One region of the Streptomyces sp. NPDC041135 genome, then DNA from elsewhere that is predicted to be linked to it. Evidence: riboswitches for the same ligand, from Rfam matches in the RefSeq annotation. Region 1 holds a riboswitch; the other holds the start of a gene.

The links. A riboswitch is a leader RNA that binds a small molecule or an ion and turns the genes downstream of it on or off. The one in region 1 is predicted to bind glycine.
Region 2: it holds a riboswitch for glycine, as region 1 does, so the genes downstream of both, gcvT (glycine cleavage system aminomethyltransferase GcvT) here and gcvP (aminomethyl-transferring glycine dehydrogenase) in region 1, are expected to answer to the same signal.

The regions. Positions count from the first base shown of each region.
Region 1 is NZ_JBVIYZ010000005.1:470,324-479,453, reverse strand. Features, by position in the region: gene ACZ6CZ_RS15765 (FHA domain-containing protein) at 133-669, shown strand; gene ftsR (transcriptional regulator FtsR) at 710-1,444, shown strand; gene ACZ6CZ_RS15755 (bifunctional nuclease family protein) at 1,530-2,003, shown strand; gene ACZ6CZ_RS15750 (MerR family transcriptional regulator) at 2,276-2,959, shown strand; gene ACZ6CZ_RS15745 (DNA polymerase IV) at 3,047-4,558, shown strand; gene ACZ6CZ_RS15740 (PRC-barrel domain-containing protein) at 4,480-4,851, opposite strand; glycine riboswitch at 4,964-5,059, shown strand; gene gcvP (aminomethyl-transferring glycine dehydrogenase) at 5,233-8,118, shown strand; gene ACZ6CZ_RS15730 (ABC transporter ATP-binding protein) at 8,231-9,130, opposite strand, start outside.
Region 2 is NZ_JBVIYZ010000027.1:25,832-34,961, reverse strand. Features, by position in the region: gene ACZ6CZ_RS32940 (ABC transporter substrate-binding protein) at 1-1,290, opposite strand, end outside; gene ACZ6CZ_RS32935 (ABC transporter permease) at 1,348-2,346, opposite strand; gene ACZ6CZ_RS32930 (enhanced serine sensitivity protein SseB C-terminal domain-containing protein) at 2,709-3,467, opposite strand; gene ACZ6CZ_RS32925 (enhanced serine sensitivity protein SseB) at 3,628-4,419, opposite strand; gene ACZ6CZ_RS32920 (AAA family ATPase) at 4,544-5,218, opposite strand; glycine riboswitch at 5,390-5,486, shown strand; glycine riboswitch at 5,487-5,600, shown strand; gene gcvT (glycine cleavage system aminomethyltransferase GcvT) at 5,675-6,793, shown strand; gene gcvH (glycine cleavage system protein GcvH) at 6,912-7,289, shown strand; gene glyA (serine hydroxymethyltransferase) at 7,304-8,569, shown strand; gene ACZ6CZ_RS32900 (L-serine ammonia-lyase) at 8,702-9,130, shown strand, end outside.

The DNA of each region.
Region 1 (9,130 bases):
TCAGTTGACCCTGGCCGGTCGGGCGGCATAGGTTTCGGGCAACCGTCAACCTCAGGTACGGATGGAGGGTTTGCCCCTGCCCCGTACCCGTCCAACGCCCCGGCGGGGCAGCCGCGGCAGGAGGATCCGTCCATGTCGGTCCTGGTGTGTACGAGGTGCGGTAACCGCAACGCGGAGAACGCCCGCTTCTGTTCCAACTGCGGTGCGCCCCTGCGGGCCGGCGCCACGCCGGAGCGGCCTTCGGAGACGACGTCCACGATCTCCATCTCCGGCCTCGAGGCCTACGACGCCGAGGTCACCGGCCAGACGCCGGTGCCGACGCTCTCGCCCGAGGCCCAGGCGGCCGTGGACGCGCTGCCGCTGGGTTCGGCGCTGCTCGTGGTGCGCCGGGGACCCAACTCCGGCAGCCGCTTCCTGCTCGACAGCGACCTCACCACGGCCGGGCGCCATCCGCAGAGCGACATCTTCCTGGACGACGTGACGGTCTCGCGCCGGCACGTGGAGTTCCGCCGCGCCGCGGACGGCTCCTTCACGGTGGCGGACGTGGGCAGTCTCAACGGCACGTACGTCAACCGGGAGCGGATCGACCAGGTCGCCCTGTCCAACGGTGACGAGGTGCAGATCGGCAAGTACCGGCTGGTCTTCTACGCGAGCCGGCAGGGCATCTGACCTCCCCCGGCTCAGTCCGGGAACCCCCCAGGGAAGGTCCATGCTTCAAACACCGAGCGGCGGTGCCGGGCACGGTACCGCCGCCGCGGATGGGCTGATGAGCATCGGCACGGTGCTGAACGTGCTGCGCGACGAGTTCCCCGAAGTGACCATCTCCAAGATCCGCTTCCTGGAGTCGGAAGGGCTCATCGAGCCGCGGCGGACCCCTTCCGGGTACCGCAAGTTCAGCGCCGGGGACGTCGAGCGCCTCGGTCACGTCCTGCGGATGCAGCGGGACCACTACCTGCCGCTCAAGGTCATCCGGGAGCAGTTGGACGCCATGGAGCGCGGGGAGAGCATCCAGCTGCCGCTCGTGGGACGGCAGCGGGACGGCGAGAGCTTCCCGGAGGCCTCCGAGGGGCCCACGGTGGCCCGGATCGGGCGCGCCGAGCTGCTCGCGGCCGCCGACGTCGGCGAGGGCCAGCTGAAGGAGTGGGAGTCGTACGGGCTCGTCGTTCCGCTCGGGGACGGGGTGTACGACGCCGAGACGGTCACCGTGGCCTCGCTCCTCGCCGAGCTGGGGCGGTTCGGGATCGAGCCGCGCCACCTGCGGGCGATGCGGGCCGCCGCCGACCGCGAGGCCGGGCTGATCGACCAGGTGGTGGCCCCCCTCAAACGCCACCGCAACCCGCAGACCAGGGCCCTGGCCCAGGCCCGTACCAAGGAGCTGGCGGCGCTGGCCGTGAAGCTGCACGCGGCCCTGGTGCAGACCGCTCTCGGGGTGCGGTTGCCGTGAGCGGCGGGGTGTGCCGACGGCTGGATCGGGCGCCCGATCCCGGCCCGACTACCCAAACGTCCCGACCACGGCCTAGGGTTGCTGTGTGAACGAGCTCGATGTCGTAGGTGTCCGGGTGGAAATGCCCTCCAACCAACCGATCGTGCTCCTGCGCGAAGTGGGAGGCGACCGGTACCTCCCCATCTGGATCGGGCCTGGGGAGGCGACGGCGATCGCCTTCGCCCAGCAGGGCATGGCCCCCGCGCGACCGCTGACGCACGACCTGTTCAAGGACGTGCTGGAGGCCGTCGGCCAGGAGCTGACCGAAGTGCGCATCACGGACCTGCGTGAGGGCGTCTTCTACGCGGAGCTGGTCTTCGCCAGCGGGGTCGAGGTGAGCGCCCGCCCGTCCGATGCCATAGCGCTCGCGCTGCGCACCGGTACGCCGATCTACGGCAGTGACACGGTGCTGGACGACGCCGGCATCGCGATCCCGGACGAGCAGGAGGACGAGGTGGAGAAGTTCCGCGAGTTCCTCGACCAGATCTCGCCCGAGGACTTCGGCACCAGCAGCCAGTAGCCGCTCCGGCCGGCGGTTTCCGGGCCCGTGCGGGGCCGGCCTCGATCCGGCGAGCAGGGCCGGCGGCGCGCCGGCGGCGGTGGCAATTGCCAACGGCCCGTGAGAGCGTCCTACGACTCCCGGAGAGCGCATTCGGCTAGCCTTTCCCCGCGGTGGGGCACGGGAAACCACTCCTGGGGTGATTATCACTCGGCGTGCCGAGTGTGGCGATCGTTGACGCACCCCTGGTGACTGCCTACCGTCGAGGAGGCAGGTCAAGGACGGAGGTCGGCGTGAGCAGCAGCGGCGACGGTACGGCCGGGGGTGCCCCCGGACGCGATCCCGGGGCGAGCGGGCCGTACCCTTCCCCCAGCTCCCGGCTGCGCTCGAGCAGGGGGTTCCCTCATCACGGCAGCGCGGTCGATCACGCTCCGCCGGAGCCCACGGCAGTGCGGAACGGCGGAGGGGTGGCGTCCATGACGTCCGAGCAGATCGGCTACCGCGGGCCCACGGCCTGTGCCGCCGCGGGCATCACCTACCGGCAGCTCGACTACTGGGCGCGCACCGGTCTGGTCGAGCCGAGCGTGCGGCCCGCCCACGGGTCGGGTACGCAGCGCCTCTACAGCTTCCGGGACGTCGTCGTCCTGAAGATCGTCAAGCGGTTCCTGGACACCGGGGTCTCCCTGCAGAACATCCGCACGGCCGTGCAGCACCTCAGGGAACGCGGTTTCTGCGACCTGGAGCGGATGACGCTCATGAGCGACGGCGCCACCGTCTACGAGTGCACCTCGCCCGACGAGGTGCACGCCCTGCTCCAGGGCGGTCAGGGCGTCTTCGGGATCGCCGTGGGCGTGGTGTGGCGGGACGTGGAGAGCGCGCTCTCCCAGCTGCACGGCGAGCGCATCGACACGGGGGAAACCCTGGTCGGGCACAACCCGGCGGACGAGCTGGCACGACGGCGCAACCGGGCCGTCTGAGCCGCCGGTACGCCGCTCCCGGCCCGCCGGTCCTCGCCCGCGCGACCCGGGCAGGGCATTGTCAGTGGCGTGGTGCAGCATCGAGGAGTGAGAAACGCGCCCACGATCCTGCATCTCGACATGGATGCCTTCTTCGCCTCGGTGGAGCAGGCGTCCAAGCCGAGCCTGCGGGGCAAGGCCGTCGTCGTGGGCGGACTGGGGCCGCGCGGGGTGGTGGCCACCGCCTCCTACGAGGCGCGGGTCTTCGGTGTCCACTCGGCGATGCCCATGGCCCAGGCGCGCCGGCTGGCACCGAACGCCGCCTACCTGGTGCCGCGCTTCGCCCTGTACCGGTCGATCAGCGACCAGGTGATGACGCTGCTGCGGCGGCTGTCGCCGCTGGTGGAGCCGCTCAGCCTGGACGAGGCGTTCGTGGACCTGGAGGCCGGCGGGACGGCCGCGGACGAGGCGGCGGCACGCGCGGCCGGCGCCACCCTGCGCGCGGACATCCGGGCCGTCACGGGGCTGACGGGGTCCGTGGGGCTGGCCGCGTCCAAGATGCTCGCCAAGATCGCCTCCGAGCAGGCCAAGCCGGACGGGCTGGTGGTGATCGAGCCCGGGACGGAGCGGGCGCTGCTGGCCCCGATGTCGGTGCGGACCCTGCCCGGGGTGGGACCGGCCACCGGGGACCATCTGCGCAGGGCCGGGATCACCACGGTCGGTGACATCGCGGAGGCGGGCGAGGACGAGCTGGTGCGGCTGCTGGGCAAGGCCCACGGGCACGCGCTCCACGCCATGGCGCTGGCGCACGACGAGCGGCCCGTGGTCGCCGAGCGGGAGGCGAAGTCGGTGTCGGTCGAGGACACCTACGACGTGGACATCCACGACCGGACGCGGGTCGGCCTCGAGGTGCAGCGGCTCGCCGACCGGTGTGTGCGCCGGCTGCGCGGGGCGGGCCTGTCCGGGCGGACGATCGTGCTGAAGGTGCGGCGGTACGACTTCTCCACGCTGACCCGCTCCGAGACGCTGCGCGGGCCGACGGACGACCCGGCGGTGGTGCGGGAGGCGGCCGCGCGGTTGCTGGAGGCCGTGGACACCACGGGCGGCGTGCGGCTGCTCGGGGTGGGCGTGTCCGGGCTCGCCGACTACACCCAGGAGGACCTGTTCGCGCAGGCGGCGGGCGAGCAGACCCCGGAGACGGCGGAGGAGGCCGAGGCCGGCCCCGTCGAGGAGGGACCGGTGCCGGTCGAACGGCACTGGCCCGCCGGCCACGACGTGCGTCACGCCGGGTTCGGCCACGGCTGGGTGCAGGGCAGCGGCCTCGGCCGGGTCACCGTGCGTTTCGAGACGCCGTATGCCGGGCCGGGGCGGGTGCGGACCTTCCGGACGGACGACCCCGACCTGGAGCCGGCGGACCCGCTGCCGCTGGTCCCGGCGGAGGTGAGCGGCGCGGAGGCGGGCGGCGGGGACGTCCCGGGGCCGCAGGGGGCCGTGCCGGGCGAGGGCGCCGCGTCCGGCGGCGGTGGGACGTCCGGCGGGCCTCAGGGCTCGTCGGGGCCGGCCACCGCGCCGAAGTCGTGGTCCGGCACCGCGAAAGGGGGCGCGAGGTCGAGGCCGTAGTGGTGGTAGAGCTGGAGTTCCTGGTCGGGGGAGAGGTGGCGGCCGACGCCGAAGTCCGGGGCGTCCTTGATCAGGGTGCGGTCGAAGGGGACGTGGAGGGTGCCGTCGACCAGCTCGCTCGGCTCCAGGGGCACGAAGGCGTCCCGGGAGAACAGGCCGGTGCGTATGGCGGCCCACTCCGGCACCCCGGTCGCGTCGTCCAGGTACACCTCGTCGATGGTGCCGATCTTGCTGCCGTTGCGGTCGAACGCCTTGCGGCCGATCAGGTTGCGCGGATCGATGTCGGTCTGCACGGTCCCTCCATTGGTCGCAATCATCCGTAAGCACTACGAAAGAGCACAATCAAGGAGGCGGCCACTCGAAGACGCAGGCGTTGACCCCGCTGGTAGGCTGGCCAATGGCTGCTGACCCCGTGCGGGAGAGTCCTCCGGAAGGAACCGGAGGCGCCGAAGGAGCAAATCCTCCCCGGAATCTCTCAGGCCCACGTACCGCACGGACGAGGTCACTCTGGAAAGCAGAGCGGGTGTCGACGGCTCCCGCTCTCACCGACGGTGAAAGCCGGGCCTTCGGGTGCCCGGTGAAGCTCTCAGGTCGAGATGACAGAGGGGGAGGCCGTCGGGGCACCCGCGCCGTGGTGCCCCTCGAAGGTCGCGTCAGACCAGGAGGCCTCCGCAATGACCGCCCAGCGCATCCCGCTCTCCGAACTCGAACAGGGCATCCCCTTCGAGCAGCGCCACATCGGGCCCGACCAGGAGGCGCGGGCCAAGATGCTCGCGCACATCGGCTACGGCTCCCTCGACGAGCTGACCGCCGCCGCGGTGCCGGACGTGATCAAGAACGCCGACGCCCTGGACCTGCCCGGCGCCCGCAGCGAGGCCGAGGTGCTCGCGGAGCTGCGCTCGCTCGCCGACCGCAACCAGGTGCTCGGCTCGATGATCGGGCTCGGGTATTACGGGACGTTCACGCCGCCCGTCATCCTGCGCAACGTCATGGAGAACCCGGCCTGGTACACGGCCTACACGCCGTACCAGCCGGAGATCTCCCAGGGACGGCTGGAGGCGCTGCTGAACTTCCAGACCATGGTCGCCGACCTCACCGGCCTGCCCACCTCCGGTGCCTCCCTCCTCGACGAGGGCACCGCCGCCGCCGAGGCGCTGGCGCTGTCCCGGCGCATGGGCCGGAACAAGAAGGGCCTGTTCCTGGTCGACGCGGACGTGCTGCCGCAGACCGTCGCCGTGATCCGCACCCGGGCCGAACCGACCGGGGTGGAGGTCGTCGTGGCGGACCTCTCCGGGGGCATTCCGGCCGGCCTGGCCGAGCGTGAGATCAACGGCGTGCTGCTCCAGTACCCGGGCGCCTCCGGTGCCGTACGGGACATCAAGCCGGTCATCGACCAGGCGCACGAGCTGGGCGCGCTCGTCACCGTCGCCGCCGACCTGCTCGCGCTGACCCTGCTGACCTCCCCGGGCGAGCTGGGCGCGGACATCGCGGTCGGTACGACCCAGCGGTTCGGCGTGCCGATGGGCTTCGGCGGACCGCACGCCGGCTACATGGCGGTGCGCGAGAAGTTCGCGCGCAGCCTGCCCGGACGCCTCGTGGGCGTCTCCGTGGACGCCGACGGGAACAAGGCCTACCGGCTCGCCCTGCAGACCCGTGAACAGCACATCCGCCGGGAGAAGGCCACCAGCAACATCTGCACCGCGCAGGTGCTGCTCGCGGTGATGGCCGGCATGTACGCCGTCTACCACGGTCCCGAGGGGCTGCGGGCCATCGCCGGGCGCACCCACCGCTACGCGTCGATCCTCGCCGAGGGCCTGCGGGCCGGCGGGGTGGAGATCGTGCACGGCGCCTTCTTCGACACCCTCACCGCGCGGGTGCCCGGCCGGGCCGCCGAGGTCGTCGCCGCCGCCCGGGACAACGGCGTCAACCTGCACCTCGTCGACGCCGACCAGGTGTCCCTCGCCTGCGACGAGACGACCACGCGGGCCCAGCTGGACGCCGTCTGGGCCGCCTTCGGCGTGCGCGGCGACGTCGAGGCGCTGGACGCGGCGGCCGGCGACGCGCTGCCGGCGGCTCTGCTGCGCACCGACGACTACCTCACCCACCCGGTCTTCCGCGAGCACCGCTCCGAGACGGCCATGCTGCGCTACCTGCGCAAGCTGGCCGACCGTGACTACGCGCTCGACCGCGGCATGATCCCGCTGGGCTCCTGCACCATGAAGCTCAACGCGACGACGGAGATGGAGCCGGTCACCTGGCCCGAGTTCGGCCAGCTGCACCCCTTCGCCCCGGCCGAGCAGGCGCAGGGTTACCTCACGCTCATCCACGAGCTGGAGGAACGTCTCGCCGAGGTCACCGGCTACGACAAGGTCTCGCTCCAGCCGAACGCCGGTTCGCAGGGCGAGCTGGCCGGCCTGCTGGCCGTGCGCGGCTACCACCGCGCCAACGGCGACGAGCAGCGGACCGTCTGCCTGATCCCGTCCTCCGCGCACGGCACCAACGCCGCCAGCGCGGTCATGGCGGGCATGAAGGTCGTCGTCGTCAAGACCGCCGGGGACGGCGAGATCGACGTCGAGGACCTGCGGGCGAAGATCGAGCAGTACCGCGACGAACTGTCCGTGCTGATGATCACCTACCCGTCGACGCACGGCGTGTTCGAGGAGCACGTCGCCGACATCTGCGCCCAGGTCCACGAGGCGGGCGGCCAGGTCTACGTCGACGGCGCCAACCTCAACGCCCTGGTGGGCCTCGCCAAGCCGGGCCACTTCGGCGGCGACGTCTCGCACCTGAACCTGCACAAGACGTTCTGCATCCCGCACGGCGGCGGCGGCCCCGGCGTCGGCCCGGTCGCGGTCCGCGAGCACCTCGCGCCGTACCTGCCCAACCACCCGCTGCAGCCGGAGGCCGGCCCGGAGACGGGCGTCGGCCCGATCTCCGCCGCGCCCTGGGGTTCCGCGGGCATCCTGCCGATCTCATGGGCGTACGTCCGGCTGATGGGCGGCGAGGGGCTGAAGCGCGCCACCCAGGTGGCCGTGCTGTCCGCCAACTACATCGCCAAGCGCCTGGAGCCGCACTACCCGGTGCTCTACACCGGCCCCGGCGGTCTCGTCGCGCACGAGTGCATCATCGACCTGCGTCCGCTGACCAAGGCGACCGGCGTGAGCGTGGACGACGTGGCCAAGCGGCTCATCGACTACGGCTTCCACGCGCCGACCATGTCCTTCCCGGTGGCCGGCACGCTGATGATCGAGCCGACCGAGTCGGAGGACCTGGTCGAACTGGACCGGTTCTGCGAGGCGATGATCGCCATCCGCGCGGAGATCGAGAAGGTCGGGTCCGGCGAGTGGCCCGCCGAGGACAACCCGCTGCGCAACGCCCCGCACACGGCCGCCGCGCTCGGCGGGGAGTGGACGCACGCCTACGGCCGTGAGGCGGCCGTCTTCCCGGCCGGGGTCTCGGCAGCCGACAAGTACTGGCCGCCGGTGCGCCGCATCGACCAGGCCTACGGCGACCGCAACCTGGTCTGCTCCTGCCCGCCGCTGGACGCCTACGAGGACTGAGCGAAGCGGCGCGAGTGAGCTGGCCGAGGGCCCCTGTCCGTACCGGGCGGGGGCTCTCCCCGTGCACGGGTGGGACGCCGTACCGGGCGGCGGCAGTCGTCGCGGGAGGCGGTCAGGCGGGGTAGGCGTGGGTCTGGGCGGCCTTGACCGTCGCCCAGACCGGGGCGCCCGGGTGCAGGTCGAGTTCGGCCGCGGCGACCGCGGTGAGGTCGGCGGCGAGGGGGAGTTCGCCGGTGAGGGCGGCGCGGATCTGGTCGCCGTGGGTCTCCAGCCCGGCGACCTCGCAGCGCCACAGGTTGCGGGCGCTGGAGCCGGTGGGCCGGTCCCGGAAGAGGGTGACGGCGCCCGGCGGGAACGCCACGAAGGCGGGCCCGGTCAGCTCCTCCGTGGTGGTGAGCGCGGGGCCGGAGTCGAGACGCACGGTGTGGCCCTCGGCCTGCCCGCGGTAGAGGTTGAGGCCGACGAGCTGGGCGACGTAGTCGGTGCGGGGCCGGCGCGCGATGTCGGACGGGCTGCCCTCCTGGACGACCCGGCCATGTTCGACGACCATCAGCCGGTCGGCGAGGACCATCGCGTCCAGCGGATCGTGGGTCACCAGGACCGCGACCGCCTCGAACTCGGCGAGATGGCGGCGCAGCTGGGAGCGGACCTCCAGGCGGGTGCGCGCGTCCAGGGCCGCGAGGGGCTCGTCCAGCAGCAGCAGCCGGGGACGGGTGGCCAGGGCGCGGGCCAGGGCGACGCGCTGGGCCTGGCCTCCGGAGAGCCGGCGGGGCCGGGCGGCGGCGTGCCCGGCCAGGCCCATGCGGTCCAGCCAGGCGGCGGCCAGGGCGCGGGCCTCGCTCCTGGAGGCGCCGTGGCAGCGCGGCCCGAAGGCCACGTTGTCCAGGGCGGACAGGTGCGGGAAGAGCAGATAGTCCTGGAAGACCACGCCGACCGGCCGGGACTCCGGGGGCGTGCGCTCCAGCGCGATGCCGTCCAGGCGCAGATGGCCGCCGGTGAGCGGGAGGAGGCC
Region 2 (9,130 bases), on a different contig from region 1:
GATCGCCGTGGCCGCGTCGACCTCCTGCGGACGGTCCGAGCGGGCCGAGATGTTCGTCGAGATCGACGACTTGCCGCAGGCCTTCAGCTGGTCCTTGGCCTTGGCCACGTCGCCCTTGTTGCCGGCGGTCGCGTAGACGTCGGACTTGGCGTAGCCCGGGATGTCCGGGGGCAGGACCGTGGAGGCCACGTCACCGCGGACCGGGCCGCCCTCGGCGGTCTGCACCGACACCTTGTCGATGGCGTACTGCACGGCCTTGCGGCACTCGACCTTGTCGAACGGCTTCACCTTGGTGTTGATCGCCATGTAGACGAGACGGCCACCGTAGGTGTTGTCCGTGTTGGCCTTCTTGTCCGGGTCGGTGATGACGTCGGCCTGGGTGGAGGCCTGGACACCGGTGCCGGCCAGGTCGATCGCCTTGCCGGCGAGGACGTCCTGGTCGATGGTCTCCGGGTTGACCTTCAGCTTGACGACGATCTTGTCCGGCAGCTGCTTGCGCAGCGGGTCCGTCTTCGCGTCCCAGTTGTCGTTGCGCACGAGCACGGCCTGCTTGCCGTCCTCGTAGCTCTGGAACTTGTACGAGCCCGAGGAGACGATGCCCTTGACGTAGTCGACGCCCTTGTCCTTCGCCTGCGGCACGGGGGCCGTCTGCGGGGCGGCGACCAGGTAGTCGAACTCCTGGAAGGCCTGCTTCAGGTGGAAGACGACCGTGGTGTCGTCCGGGGTCTCGATGGAGGACAGGCCCTTGGCGCTCTTGTCCTTGTACGGGCCCTTGTACTTGTCGCCGCCGGCCATGAACTGCTGGAAGTAGTTCGGGCCGAGGGAGAGCACGTCACGCGCGAAGTTGGAGCGCTCGACGGCGTACTTGACGTCCTTCGAGGTGATCGGCGAGCCGTCCTCGTACTTCAGGCCCGCACGCAGCTTGTACGTCCAGGTCTTGCCGCCGTCGCTCGGCACGCCCTTGCTCGCCGCGAGGTCCGGGACGAGGGTGTTGCCCTCCTCGCCGGCGCCGGGCTGGAAGGTCATCAGCGGGCGGGCGTAGAGCCGGCTGAGGTTGTACATGTAGGCGTAGTACGTGTTGCCCGGGTCGAACGAGTCCGGGACGTCGGACAGCTCGTAGGTGAGCGTCCCGCCCTTCTTGTCGGACGCGTTGACGACGCCCTTGGTCGCGGCGTTGGCCCCGGCCGACTTGCCGTTCTCGTCCTTGTTGTCATCGGCCTTGCTGCAGCCTGCGAGAAGCAGGCTTGCGGAGCCGATGGCCGCGATAGCGGCCAGCGCTGACCTTCGCATGATGGGCGCTTTCCCCTCCATTGTTGGAAAAAAAATTCGGGCTCTCGGTGGCAGACGTCAGCGGCTGCGCGGGTCGAGAGCGTCCCGGAGACCGTCACCGAGCAGGTTGAACGCGAGCACGGTCACGAAGATGGCGAGTCCGGGGACGATCATGAACTCGGGGTCGACCTTGTAGAAGTTGACCGCCTCGCGGAGCATGCCGCCCCAGGACGCCTGCGGGGGCTGGATGCCGACACCGAGGAAGCTCAGGGACGCCTCGAACAGGATGTTGGTCGGGATCAGCAGCGTCGAGTAGACGATGATCGGACCGACCAGGTTGGGCATCAGCTCGCGGAAGAGGATGTACGGGCCCCTGGCGCCCATGCCGCGGGAGGCGTCGACGAACTCGCGCTCGCGCAGGGCGAGGGTCTGGCCGCGGACGATCCGGCCCAGGTAGGGCCAGTTGAAGAAGCCGATGACGAAGACGAGCACGCTCAGGTGCAGCGGCAGGCCGTCCAGGCCGAAGGCGCCGCCCTGGAGGGTGGCGGAGATGGAGATGGCGAACAGCAGGAGGGGGAAGGCTAGGAACGTGTCCATCAGGCGGCTGATGACCGCGTCGACGCGCCCGCCGTAGTAGCCGGCCACGACGCCCATGACCGCGCCGATCACGTTCGACAGGATGGTGGCGCCGAAGGCGACGACCAGCGACACCCAGGAGCCCTCCAGGATGCGGGTGGCGATGTCCCGGCCGAACTTGGGGTCGACACCGAGCGGGTGGTCCGCGCTCATGCCGCCCATGCCGCCCTTGGGGAGCGAGGTGTTGGCGTCGATGAGGTCCTGGTTGAAGGCGTTCGGGTCCAGACCCAGGAGGGACTGGAGGGGGCGGGCGAGCACCGCGACCAGGACGAGCAGGATGACGATGACCCCGCCCGCGACGGCGACCTTGTCCTTCTTGAACCGTGACCAGGCGATCTGCCCTAGGGAACGACCCTCGATCTGCCCCTTGTCGGCACCCGCCAGCACAGCTTCCGGCTGTGCCTCGGCTGCCGCTCCGGTGGTCTCGATCGGTGCGGTCACTGTGACCCGACCCCTCTCGCCGGTGGTGACCGGCCTGCGCCTGCCGCGGATTGCGGCTTTGTCGACTTGCACTCGAGCACGAGGTCAGCCGACCTCGTGTCTGACTGGCGAGTCTTCAGCGTGGCCGCGATCACCCGCCAGATGTGACGGCGAAAGTATGCGCAACCGTGATGCAGTGCAGGGGATTCCGTTATCCGAACAGTGGGTAACGGACCTCGGACGCGGGAGACTTGGGAGGGAAGGGCGATTTTGCACGGTTTCGCGCCCACGGCCGTCTTCTACGCGCGCAGATGTGTGTCGGGCGCGTAAAATCTGCTGACGGATGCACAGAAAGTCCCAGAAGCCCGGAATGTGCCTCTGGGTCAGTACGCGCCGCCGCGGGCGGGCGGATAGCCGTACCCGGCGGCCGGGGCCGGGGGCTGGGCGGCGTGGGCCTCGCGGTCGTAGAAGGGACGGGCCGCGGCACGCATCCACATCACCACCGGGTCGTAGTCGTCGGTCATCGCGACCGTCGAGACCGGCAGCCCTTCCGGGACCGCGCCGACGGACTGCTGCATCATCGCCCGTACCGAGTCCACGGACGCCGGCGAGGTGTCGTACACGTCCAGGCCGATGGCCAGGTAGGGCGCGCCGAGCGCCGGCTGCACCCAGGCGCGGCGCAACGAGCGGACGGCGGGGGTGCGGTGGGCGTTCTGCGCGAGCAGGGCGTAGAACTGCGGGATCTCGATGCCCGGTTCCGACAGCCGCAGCGGGCCGGCGGGCTGGCGGTCCAGTCCGGTGGCGATGCGGCGCAGGTCGAGCCAGGGGATGCCGACGCCGCCGCCGGGGGCGTGCGGGTTGAGCCAGAGGCCGTGGTGCTCCGGGTAGAGGGTGCGGGCCACGTCGACGGCGTCGGCCACCTCGTAGGACCGGTTCCAGCCGCTGGCCGACAGCTCCTGCGCCGAGGTGACGCACGGGGCGTACCCGTGGCCGTCGACCTCCATCGTGCCGTACTGGGCGTCCGGGGAGCCGGCCTGGCCGTGCCACAGCAGCATCCAGACCTGGCCGGAACCGGCGGTCGCGAGGGCGCGCAGCAGTGCCTCGTAGGCGTCGTAGCGCCCGGGCGTGACCTGGCGCAGCATGTGCTCGACGCTGCCGCTGCGGCTCGCGCTCACCTGTCCTACCGCCTCTTCAGAAAAGTTCCCCGCGTTGGGGAACAGCTTAAGCGCCCGGTGGCTCGGGGCCCGGTGTCCGCCGGCGGCGGGTGTCCGCCGTGACCGCACGCCGTCCGTGCGCGCGGGCCTACTGGCCGTACTGGTAGAAGGGGCGGACGTGCGTCTTCAGCCAGTCGCCCACCGGGTCCTGGGCCACGTCCAGCAGGACGAGGTTGACCGGCCACCGCACCGGGACCTGGGCGAGGGCCTTGCCGAGGGCCTCCAGCGGCAGCGCGCGCAGGTCGCCCTCCCACTGGGCGAGTTCGACGCCCACGAACAGCGCCGGGTCGGCCGTCTCGACGGCGGCCAGGCAGCGGCGGGCCGAGACCACCACGCCGGTCGCGGCGAACTCGGCGCCTGCCGCGGCGAGGAAGTCGACCGGGTCGTCCTGCCAGTCGGGTTCGAACAGGCGGACCCGGCCGCCGCCGGCGGGCCCGTCGAGCGGGGTGCGGCCGGCCCGGCACAGCTCGGCCACCGCCTCCGGCGGCAGCGGCACGCCGACCACGCCGTCGGGGTTGACGGCGAGGCCGACCTGCGGGGGCAGCCCGCGGGCGAACTCCACGGCGGGGGCGACGGTGTAGGACATGTGGGAGCCGGCCACCTGGCGGAACTGCTCCTCGGAGCTGAAGACCGGCACGTACACCTGGCCGTCGATGTCCATGGTGGGCAGGTCCAGCGGGCCGCTGTGCGGGCCGCCGCCGCCGGGCAGCGGGACCCAGAGGAAGCTGCGGCCGAGGACCTCGACGATGCGGCCGCCGGCCCCGGGTACGCCGAGGGAGGCCGAGAGCACCTCCTCCAGCTCGTTGCCGGGCCATCCGCCGTGCGGATGGGGGTGCGCCTGTGCCGGGAAGTCCGCGGGAAGGTCCGCCGGGAAGTCCATCTGCCTACCGCCTGCTGGGAACGCTGCTGTGGCTGGAAAGGCTAGCGGGTGGCTGTGACTGTGTTCACGGTGACGGCCGTCACCGGGGCGCACGGCGACGGCCGCCGCGGTGCCCCGGCCGCTGTCACCCGGCGAAGCCGATGCGGCGCAGCGCGCCCGCCGCGTCCCGGTCGAGCAGCACCGCCGAGCCGCAGCCGGGGGGCGGTTCGCCGTGCTCCACGGCGCGCAGCAGCCGGGCCAGGGCCCTGCGGTGGCGGCGGAAGGCGTACCGGGACACGCCCCGGCCGCGCTCGCGCTGGCCCGCCAGCGCGAGGTCCGGGCCGACGTCGAGGAGCAGCAGGTGCAGGGTGCCGCCGCGGCGGCGGGCGGCGCGGGAGAGCCAGCCGCGCACCCAGGCCTGGGTGCCGCAGTCGTGCACCACCACTCCCCCGCCGGTGCGCAGGGCGCGGCGCAGGGCGGCGTAGTGGGCGAGGCGGACCAGCGGGCGGTAGAGGGCGTAGGGCAGGCGGCGGGGCAGCCGGGCGGCCCAGCGGTCGCGGGCGTCCTGGGAGTCGATGCGGGTGCCCGGCACGGCCCGGTCCATCAGCGTGGACTTGCCGCTGCCGGGCAGTCCGGTGATCACCACCAGGTCGCGGGGGCCGAAGAGGAGGCCGTGCGGGCTGCGGCCGGCGCGCTCGCGCAGGTCGCGCACGACCGGCCGGGGCCGGTCGCCGCGGCGCTCGTGTGCCGGTGCCGAGGGCCGGCCGGGCACCGCGATGCCCGTCGTCGTGGCGTAGGCCGTCGTCCTGTCCACCGTCATCGTCCTCCCCTGGACTCGCAGGGTCCCTGCCCGTCGAGCGTAAAGAGAAGGTAATGCGGCAGGTCTCCCGTTTCCATGCACGTACCGCTACAGAGCGGTCACGAATCGTCCGCGCTGTCGGGCGGCGGCGAGGCGTGCAATGATGTGGCCGCCAACTGCATACCGGCCGTTTGAATCCGCGCGGGAGAGTCCCCAGCCGTCTCGCTGGGGCGCCGAAGGAGCAAGTCCCTCCCTTGAATCTCTCAGGCACCGTTACCGCGCGGGCGAGGCACATCTGAAAAGCGGGCCGCCGCGACGGCGGTCCCACCCAAGGTGCAAACCGTGACCGTCCCTGACGGGGGTCATGGCGAACCTCTCAGGTTCCGATGACAGATGGGGAGGAACGTTCCTCGCCTTCCCCACGCCCGGCTGCGCTCGCGCGCGGGGGACCCCATCGCCCTGGGAGACGACCGACCGATGAGCAGTACCGAACTCCGTCACACCGCGCTCGATGCCGTGCATCGCGCGCTGGGTGCGACGATGACCGACTTCGCCGGCTGGGACATGCCCCTGCGCTACGGCTCCGAGCGCGACGAGCACCTCGCGGTGCGCACCAGGGCCGGCCTCTTCGACCTCTCCCACATGGGCGAGATCACCGTCACCGGCGCCGGCGCGGCCGCGCTGCTGGACTTCGCCCTCGTCGGCAACATCTCCTCCGTCGGCGTCGGCCGCGCGCGCTACACCATGATCTGCCAGGCGGACGGCGGCATCCTGGACGACCTGATCGTCTACCGGCTCGCCGAGGCCGAGTACCTGGTCGTGGCCAACGCCTCCAACGCCCAGGTGGTGCTGGACGCGCTCACCGAGCGGTCGGCCGGCTTCGACGCCGAGGTCCGCGACGACCGGGACGCCTACGCCCTGATCGCCGTCCAGGGCCCCGAGTCCCCCGGCATCCTGAAGTCCCTCACCGACGCCGATCTGGACGGCCTGAAGTACTACGCGGGGCTGCCCGGCACCGTCGCGGGCGTCCCGGCGCTCATCGCGCGCACCGGTTACACCGGCGAGGACGGCTTCGAGCTGTTCGTGAAGCCGGAGCACGCCGTCGAGCTGTGGCAGGCGCTGACGAAGGCGGGCGAGGGCGCCGGGCTGGTCCCGTGCGGCCTGTCCTGCCGGGACACGCTGCGCCTGGAGGCGGGCATGCCGCTGTACGGGCACGAGCTGACCACCTCGCTCACCCCCTTCGACGCCGGCCTCGGCCGGGTGGTGAAGTTCGAGAAGGAGGGCGACTTCGTCGGCCGCGCGGCGCTCACCGAGGCGGCCGGGCGGGCGCAGGAGAACCCGCCGCGGGTGCTGGTCGGCCTGGTCGCCGAGGGCCGCCGGGTGCCGCGCGCCGGCTACCCGGTGGTCGCGGGCGGCGCGGTGATCGGCGAGGTCACCTCGGGCGCGCCCTCCCCCACCCTGGGCAAGCCGCTCGCCATGGCGTACGTCGACGCGGCGTACGCGGCGCCGGGCACGGCGGGTGTCGGCGTCGACATCCGGGGCAGTCACGAGCCGTACGAGGTCGTGGCACTGCCCTTCTACCGGCGCCGGAAGTAGACACTGGGCGTGGCCGCGCGGGTTCGGACGTGACCTCGCGCACACACCGCCCGCGCACCGGCCTCCCCAGCAGCCCCTCATTCACCAGCACTGACCCGCGTACAGGAGAATTCAGGCCATGAGCAACCCCCAGCAGCTGCGCTACAGCAAGGAGCACGAGTGGCTGTCGGCCGCCGAGGACGGCGTCTCGACGGTCGGCATCACCGAGTTCGCGGCCAACGCGCTCGGCGACGTCGTCTACGCCCAGCTTCCCGAGGTCGGCTCCACGGTGGCCGCGGGTGAGACCTGCGGCGAGCTGGAGTCGACCAAGTCGGTGTCCGACCTCTACTCGCCGGTCGGCGGCGAGGTCACCGAGATCAACGAGGACGTGGTCAGCGACCCGTCGCTGGTGAACTCGGCGCCCTTCGGGGGCGGCTGGCTGTTCAAGGTGCGCGTCACCGAGGAGCCGGCCGACCTGCTCTCCGCCGACGAGTACGCCGCCCACACCGCCGGCTGAGGAGCCGTAACCGAATGACTGTCCTGAACACGTCCCTGCACGAGCTGGACCCGGAGATCGCCGCCGCGGTCGACGCCGAGCTGGAGCGCCAGCAGTCCACCCTCGAGATGATCGCCTCGGAGAACTTCGCTCCGGTCGCGGTCATGGAGGCCCAGGGCTCGGTCCTGACCAACAAGTACGCCGAGGGCTACCCCGGCCGCCGCTACTACGGCGGCTGCGAGCACGTCGACGTCGCCGAGCAGATCGCCATCGACCGGGTCAAGGAGCTGTTCGGCGCCGAGTACGCCAACGTGCAGCCCCACTCCGGCGCCTCCGCCAACCAGGCGGCCCTGTTCGCGCTGGCCCAGCCCGGGGACACCATCCTCGGCCTGGACCTGGCCCACGGCGGCCACCTCACCCACGGGATGCGGCTGAACTTCTCCGGCAAGCAGTTCGACGTGGTCGCCTACCACGTCGACGAGCAGACCGGCCTGGTCGACATGGCCGAGGTCGAGCGGCTCGCCAAGGAGCACCGCCCCAAGGTGATCATCGCCGGCTGGTCGGCGTACCCGCGGCAGCTGGACTTCGCCGAGTTCCGCCGGATCGCCGACGAGAGCGGGGCGTTCCTGTGGGTCGACATGGCGCACTTCGCCGGTCTGGTCGCAGCCGGGCTGCACCCGAACCCGGTCGAGTACGCGGACGTGGTCACCTCCACCACGCACAAGACCCTCGGCGGCCCCCGCGGCGGCATCATCCTGGCGAAGAAGGACTTCGCGAAGAAGCTGAACTCCTCCGTCTTCCCGGGCTTCCAGGGCGGTCCGCTGGAGCACGTGATCGCGGCCAAGGCGGTCTCCTTCAAGGTCGCCGCCTCGGACGGCTTCAAGGAGCGCCAGCAGCGTACGGTGGAGGGGGCGCGCATCCTCGCGGAGCGCCTCACCGCGCCGGACGCCCGTGAGGCCGGGGTGAACGTCCTGTCCGGCGGCACCGACGTGCACCTGATCCTGGTGGACCTGCGCGCCTCCGAGCTGGACGGGCAGCAGGCCGAGGACCGGCTCCACGAGGTCGGCATCACGGTCAACCGCAACGCCGTCCCCAACGACCCGCGGCCGCCGATGGTGACCTCGGGCCTGCGGATCGGCACGCCCGCCCTGGCGACCCGCGGCTTCACCGCCGAGGACTTCGCCGAGGTCGCGGACGTGATCGCCGAGACGCTGAAGCCGTCGTACGACGCGCAGGCCCTGAAGACGCGCGTCAAGGCCCTGGCGGACAAGCACCCGCTGTACCCGGGTCTGAACAAGTAAGCCGGATCTGAGCCAGTACGTACGAAACGCCCGGCACCGCGCACACTGGAACCAGCCGGTGGGCGCGGTGCCCGGTGGGTGCCCACCCCGCACCGCCCCCTTTTGCACCACCCCCGCATGGAGGAGTCACCCGTGGCCATCTCGGTCTTCGACCTGTTCTCGATCGGCATCGGCCCGTCCAGCTCCCACACGGTCGGCCCGATGCGCGCGGCCCGCATGTTCGCCCGCCGCCTGCGCAACGAGGACCTGCTCGACTCCGTGGCGTCGGTGCGCGCCGAGCTGTACGGCTCGCTGGGCGCGACCGGCCACGGCCACGGCACCCCGAAGGCGGTGCTGCTGGGCCTGGAGGGCGCCTCGCCGCGCACGGTGGACGTGGAGGGCGCGGACGAGCGGGTGGAGCGGATCAAGGAATCCGGCCGCCTGAACCTCCTCGGCGAACGCGACATAGCCTTCTCCTTCGACGACGACCTGGTCCTGCACCGCCGCAAGGCGCTTCCTTACCACGCCAACGGCATGACCCTGTGGGCCCACGACGCCCAGGGCGGCGAGCTGCTGTCGAAG